DNA from 2 places in the Marinobacter sp. MIT932201 genome. Region 2 is predicted to be linked to the other one. Evidence: predicted binding sites of a transcription regulator. Region 2 holds the regulator's gene; the other holds the start of a gene.
The links. Region 2 encodes LexA, which represses DNA repair genes until DNA is damaged. Its sites were predicted from a motif close to CTGTNTNNNNANACAG; they were not measured.
Positions count from the first base shown of each region.

Region 1 (3,410 bases), 890 kb from region 2:
TGCATCGCCGGGGGAAATCCTCTATCTTGAAATCGCCTGCCAGAGGCAGGTGTGACACGGGTTGACCGTTCAATGGCGGCTTCATCATACCGGAAGCCGTGAGGCACACCAAAGAGTGAATAGTAACATGTCATCTGAAAACGCCGAATTACGAAAAGTCGGTCTGAAAGTGACGCTACCACGCGTAAAGATCTTCAACATCCTGGAGACTGCGGAAGAGCATCATCTCAGTGCCGAAGATGTGTACAAGAAGCTTCTGGATCAAGGCGATGACGTGGGGCTGGCAACAGTCTACCGGGTGCTGACCCAGTTTGAGGCGGCGGGTCTGGTTCTCCGCCACAACTTCGAAGGCGGCCACGCCGTGTTCGAGATGGCTGGCGACGATCACCACGACCATATGGTTTGCACCCAGACTGGTGAAGTCGTCGAGTTCGTCGACGAGATCATTGAAGAGCGCCAGAAGAAGATTGCCGAAGAGCACGGTTACGAAATCGTCGATCACAGCCTGATTTTGTACGTAAAGCCCATCAAGTCCTGAACCTGATCCAGTCAGCCTGACGAAAAAAGGGGCGGGTTTTGCCCGCCCCAACAGCTCTCAGGATCGAGAGGGGTAGTGGAAAGTAGCTCGCGGCTCAGTGATGGGTTGCCTGCCCCTTCGAAAACATTTCCCGGGCATGAGCGATCGTGTGTTCGGTCATGTCCACGCCTCCCAGCATTCTCGCCACTTCACTGATTCTGCCGTGATCGTCCAGCGTCTCGATTTTCGAGAAGGTGGCGTCTTTTTCCGTAAACTTGCTGACAAACAGGTGCTGATGGCACTGGGCTGCTACCTGCGGCAGGTGGGTAACGCACAATACCTGGCCATTGCTGCCAAGCGTCCGGAGCAGTCGGCCAACCACTTCGGCAGTGCCACCGCCAATGCCCACGTCCACCTCATCGAAGACCAGCGTAGGCGTGGTAGAGGTCTGGGCTACCACCACCTGGATGGCAAGGCTGATCCGCGACAGTTCGCCGCCGGAAGCCACTTTGGCCAGTGGCCGCGCCGGTTGCCCCGGGTTGGCGCTAACCAGGAATTCAATCTCTTCCAGGCCGTGGGGCATCGGTTCTTCGCCGTTGCTGCGATTCAGGTGGGTAATGAACTGCATGTTGGGCATACTCAGCTGGGCAAGTTCGGCTGCGACCCGCTGATCGAGTTCGGCTGCTGCTTTGGCGCGGGCTTCTGACAGCTTGCAGGCCAGATCGTCGAAACGTGCTCGTTGGCTTTCCAGCTCTGCTTCCAGCTGTTCCAGGCTGCCTTCGCCGCCGTCCAACTCCGCCAGCTCGGCGCTCAGCCGCTGGTGCAATTCCGGTAATTCCTCCGGTGTGATCCGGTGTTTGCGGGCCATCTGGTAAATAGCGCTGAGCCGCTCTTCCACTTCCGCCAGGCGAGCCGGATCGGCCTCATAATCTTCGACAAAATGACGCAGATTGTCGCCGGCTTCGCTGATCTGAATCTGGGCTTCGTTCAACATCTGGATGGTGTCGGCCAGCGCGGGCACGTCCACGGGAAGCTGTTCCAGTTGTTGCAGTGCCTGGCGAACCAGGTCGGCTGCGCTGGTCTCATCTTCGGTGCAAAGCAGCGCAGCCTGGTGGCTGCTGTGCAGAACCGCGTCGGCCTGGCTCAGTTGCGCCTGCTCTTGTTCCAGTTGTTCCTGTTCGCCGTCTTCCAGAGCCAGGCGGTCCAGTTCTTCCACCTGGTAACGCAGCAGTTGCAGCTTGGCCTCCGCTTCGTCGGCGTTCTGCCGACGCTCGGTCAGCCGTTGGCGGATCTGGTTCCAGGTTTTCCAGGCCTCGCGGGTGTCGGCGGCCAGGGCTTCAACGCCGGCAAACTCGTCCACCAGTTTGCGGTGGGTGTCCTTGCGTAACAGCGACTGATGTTGATGCTGGCTGTGAATGTCCATCAACAGCCCGCCAAGTTCCTTCAAATGGTTCAGTGGGCAGGGCTGGCCATTGATGTAGGCCCGGGAGCGGCCATCCTTGCTGATCACCCGGCGCAGGATGCAGTCGTTGTCGTCATCCAGTTCGTGCTGGGCGAGCCAGTCTCCCGCTTCGGGAATGCCGGACACGTCGAAGGTGGCGGTAATATCAGCGCGCTTGGCGCCATGGCGGACTGCTCCGGCATCTGCGCGCCCGCCCATGGCCAGGCCCAGGGCGTCCAGTACGATAGATTTGCCAGCGCCGGTCTCGCCGGTGAGCGCCGTCATGCCCTTGTTGAACTGGAGTTCCACCCGTTCGGCGATGGCGTAATTGGAAACCGTAAGTTGAGTCAGCATGCAGATAACCTCCGCGTTTTTCCTGAGACCGGCAAAACACTGTGAATGTATACAGTTGCTGTGAATATATACAGGGTTTTTGTTGTTTGCAAATCAGCGGATGGGATTTTCTTCTGGAATGCAGGCATTGGTGGTTGAAACCTGAAGAGCGGGCCCCATATCCGTTCGCAACGACATTTTCCGGCTCGCTGCGGCCGGAGCCCATGTTTAACCGGCCACTGACAGCGGGCCGCATTCGAACAAGCAGGAGTAGCCATGAGCACTGACGAGAACCGGAACGAGCACGAGGAACTGAACGAAGCCCTCGAGGCTGCCAAAGAGGAAGCCCAATCTGCCGAAGGCGAGGCTGGAGAAAACGGCGAAGTCTCCGAAGTGGAAGCGCTCAAGGCTCAGGTTCAGGAGTTTCAAGAGCAGATGCTGCGCTCCCAGGCGGAGATGCAGAACGTTCGGCGTCGCGCCGAAATTGATGTGGAGAAAGCTCACAAGTTTGCCCTTGAAAAGTTCGTCAAGGAGTTGCTGCCGGTTGCGGACAGTCTTGAGAAGGCGGTCGAGAGCACTGAAGGGCACGAGGAATCGGGCGAGTTGGTTGCGTCCATCCGTGAAGGTGTGGAAATGACACTGAATCTGTTCATGTCCAGTCTGAAGAAGTTCAACGTTGAGCAGCTTAACCCTGTGGGCGAACCGTTCGATCCCCAGCAGCACGAAGCCATGTCCATGGTGCCCGCGCCTGACGCAGAGCCAAACAGTGTGGTTGCCGTGGTTCAGAAAGGCTATCTGCTGAATGGTCGGGTTGTGCGGCCGGCCATGGTGATGGTCGCCAAGGCGGAAGACGCACCAAAAATTGATGAGCAGGCTTGAAAAGCCGATTAAAGCGCCAATATAGCTAGTAAATAGCGAAAGCGGAGGCTAATCCCCTCCGGGAAAGCATTCAGAAGAATTGGAGTGACTCAATGAGCAAAATTATCGGTATCGATCTGGGAACGACCAACTCCTGTGTTGCCATCATGGATGGCGATAAGGTGAAGGTAATTGAAAACGCCGAGGGTGATCGCACCACCCCGTCCATCATCGCCTACACCGATGATGGTGAAACCCTGG
Region 1 is NZ_CP138917.1:3,738,259-3,741,668, reverse strand. Features, by position in the region: gene SIC15_RS17230 (outer membrane protein assembly factor BamE) at 1-5, opposite strand, end outside; gene fur (ferric iron uptake transcriptional regulator) at 128-538, shown strand; gene recN (DNA repair protein RecN) at 633-2,312, opposite strand; gene grpE (nucleotide exchange factor GrpE) at 2,568-3,170, shown strand; gene dnaK (molecular chaperone DnaK) at 3,263-3,410, shown strand, end outside.
Region 1: the regulator LexA is predicted to act here: its motif matches at 2,371-2,386, upstream of recN (DNA repair protein RecN).

Region 2 (3,410 bases):
GGCGAGCGCATGGCTTGTTCAAGCCGGCTTTGCGTTACCAGTCGCACCGTTTGCAGGGGCAACAGCAGAGGCCGATGCCGGGTGTTGACCCTCAGCGGGGTCACGTTCTGGCACAACGATCCGCCATGAAAAACGTTAATGAATTGCGCGCCGCGGCAAATCCCCAGCACGGGAATGCCAATGGCCTCGGCCTGCTCCAGCAGCGACTGATCGGTCGCATCCCGTTTGCGATCATAGTTTGCGGTAACCTGGGGTTCCTGGCCATATCGCTCAGGATGGACATGGGTGCCGCCGGAGAGCACCAGGCCATCAAGCATTGCTACGGCCACCCGCGACCCGGGACGGATGTAGTGGGTACGAGCGCCGTGAAGACGCAATCCAAGGCTGATCAGGCGATGGGCCAGGCTTTTGCGAGCAGGACCACTGATGCCAATGGTCAGGCCGGGAACCTCAAGTTCCTGTTCGGGAAACGGCTCAGACATACCCGTTCTTGGCCAACCAGTCGTCGGTGGTTTCCTGCCAGCTGTGGGTCAGGTTATGCAGGTTGAGCTTCCGTCGCTCCCGGAACAGTCGCCGCATGTCCGCCAGGTCGTCCGGGTTGTTGGCCAATTGCTCCAGTACCACCCAATCGTTCCACACGGTAGAAAAGTGCCAATCCGGATTATCGATGTCGCAATCCGGCAGCCGGTAGTGCAGGGTTGGCCGGCTCTTGATCCGCGGATCGTGAACATGGCGCTCAAGACGCTCACTGTCCAGGTGAGCAAACAGAGGCAGCAGGTCAAGCGCCCGGTTCCTGGTTGGGTTGAACTCCAGGTAGTCCTCCATCAGCTCACCGAGGTTGGGCCGGTAGTTGTCTTCCATCAAAAGCTCGGTATAGCGCCCATGCCAGGGTTCGATATAGGTGGTGAATTTGCGGCTGACATCCAGTTGATGCCGGTCTTTGAGCCAGTCGTAAAGCGCCGCGAACGCCTGGAAGTATCGAACCATTGTTTCCGGGCTGAGATCGGGCAGTTCCGGGTTCAACTGGAGGCCGAAGGCAAAATAGATGGCATCCCGGCTGCCCAGAGCGCCTGCTTTCCTGAGGTCTTCAACGAGAGATTCGATAGTCTCCAGGCTGGAGAAAGGCAGGGGTGGGCTGATGATTTCCAGGGGCACAACCCGTTCTGCGGCAGCATCAATCACATCCATCGCCTGGCCGCCCAGTTCCCGGATCGACTGAGGCAGGCGTTCATCGGCCAGATCAAGGTCCTTGATCGGGTCGGAATCCAGTTCCACCGTGAATTCGCCGAGTGCGGTCTCCAGCTTGGTCACGTAGCGTGACTGGAGCACCGCCGTCCCTTCAAGAAGCCTTGCGGCCAGGGTGACCAGTTCATCGTAGCCCAGACCAGACAATTCGATCTCGACACCCACGCGGCGTTCCCGGCCTTCGTTTGTCTCTCGGATATCAGGCATCCTGCAACTACTGGCTTGCGTCATGCTACTTCCTGACTTGTGAGGGCTTGAACACTAACCATATCACACCGCTGCTGATCATCATGGTTAACCCAATGCAAGAAAATCACGGGCCTGACTTTACACTGGATAAAACACTGTATATAGTCAGTTTACTGTATAAAAAAACAGGGCGCCTGAAGCAGGCTATCCGGAGCAGGCATTCCCGGACTGCGGATACTGGCACCGACCCCGATACAACGGAGTAGCTTGATGAAACTCACAGCAAGGCAGTCACAGGTACTGGATATCATACGCCGCTACGTCGATGAGACCGGCTATCCGCCAACTCGTGCTGAAATCGCAGCTGAACTGGGTTTTCGTTCGGCCAATGCTGCAGAGGAGCATCTTCGTGCGCTGGCTCGGAAGGGGGCCATTGAGATGGTGCCAGGGGCCAGCCGCGGTATCCGGCTGCCAGAGGCAGAGGAGGATCTTGGGCTGCCGGTGATCGGGCAGGTTGCCGCTGGTAGTCCGATCCTGGCCCAGGAGCACGTTGAGGATCACTGCACGCTCCAGCCCGAGTTCTTCTCGCCCTCGGCAGATTATCTACTGCGGGTCCGGGGCATGAGTATGAAAGATATCGGCATTCTTGATGGCGATTTGCTGGCAGTGCACAGCACCCAGGATGTTCACAACGGCCAGGTGGTCGTTGCCCGGGTCGGCGACGAGGTTACGGTAAAGCGTTTCCGCAAGGAAGGCTCGAAAGTCTACCTGATTGCCGAGAACGAAGAATTCGCACCCATCGAAGTAGACCTTACCGAGCAGGAATTGTTCATCGAAGGCCTGGGTGTGGGTGTTATCCGACGCTCTGATCTGCACTGATCAGTACGGATAACCTCTGATAGATTGGAAAACGGGTGAATTATGGAACAAATGAGCTTTAATCAGAATCTGGCTTACAATCCCAATGCTCTGTCCTGTTCAGTGCCGGCAACCGCCGCCCGCGAGCGACGCTCTGTCATTCGTGCCCGACGTTCTCCGGAATCCAACGAGACCAAGGTCTCTGGCAATGTGACGGAAATCATCTTGCCGGAAGGCCAGGTGGAAAACTTTCAGTTGCTGTTGCCCATGCTGACGCAGCTGAACCAGGAAAAGCGCTGGCTGGCCTGGATTGATCCGCCTCAGGCATTGGTCAGCAAGTGGCAGAAAATGCATGGGATCGTGGCTGGTGAGTTGCTAGTGCTTCGTTCAACGTCGGATTATTCCGCGCAGGAACTGGCCGAGCGAGCCCTCAGTGCAGGCACCTGCCATGCTGTGGTCATGTGGACCCGTAAACTGGGCCGCGCTGCCTTTGAGTCCCTGCAAAAAGCCTCTGCCGAAGGCAACAGCCATGGGGTCGTTCTCAGGCAGCGTTAATGACTCAGTGGAGAGTGTAGGAGGGCTGGGCGTCTGAAGCGTCCAGTTCGTCGTCTTCCCAGTCGATATCGTGGGCAACATTTCCGACCGCCTCGATACCTGCGGCGATCATTGCTTTAGCAACAGACATATCACGGTCTTCCATCATTTCCCGGGCTTCCTCCGAGAATGAGATCTTCACCAGTGGCGCACTGTCATCGTCAATGCGGCGCAGGGCGTAATCGCCGTTGGTCAGTTGCACAATTTCAAAAAACGATGGTGACATTCAGTAAACCTTCAAGTTAATCAGATCAGTGTAACCGGCAATTGGAGTGGTTCACCACTCGCTGTGCTGGTCTTCCAGATCGTCGGCAAAGTGTTTGACGGCATTCAGTGTTTTCAGCAAGGCCGCCGCGGAGCGATCCGGGCCGGTGTCGGCGGCTACCGCAATAATGTTCTCCGCGCTCACGGTTTTTTTGGTTGCTGGCGGTCGGCTCTGAGAGCGTTCCAGTTGTTCCAGATGGTTCCACCAGCTGCCTGAGCGCTGTTCCAGCTCTCTGAGCCGACTTATTTCATTCGGTTCC
Region 2 is NZ_CP138917.1:2,850,259-2,853,668, reverse strand. Features, by position in the region: gene SIC15_RS13055 (gamma-glutamyl-gamma-aminobutyrate hydrolase family protein) at 1-482, opposite strand, end outside; gene SIC15_RS13050 (amidoligase family protein) at 475-1,476, opposite strand; gene lexA (transcriptional repressor LexA) at 1,702-2,313, shown strand; gene SIC15_RS13040 (cell division inhibitor SulA) at 2,356-2,847, shown strand; gene SIC15_RS13035 (hypothetical protein) at 2,852-3,112, opposite strand; gene SIC15_RS13030 (DUF6586 family protein) at 3,164-3,410, opposite strand, start outside.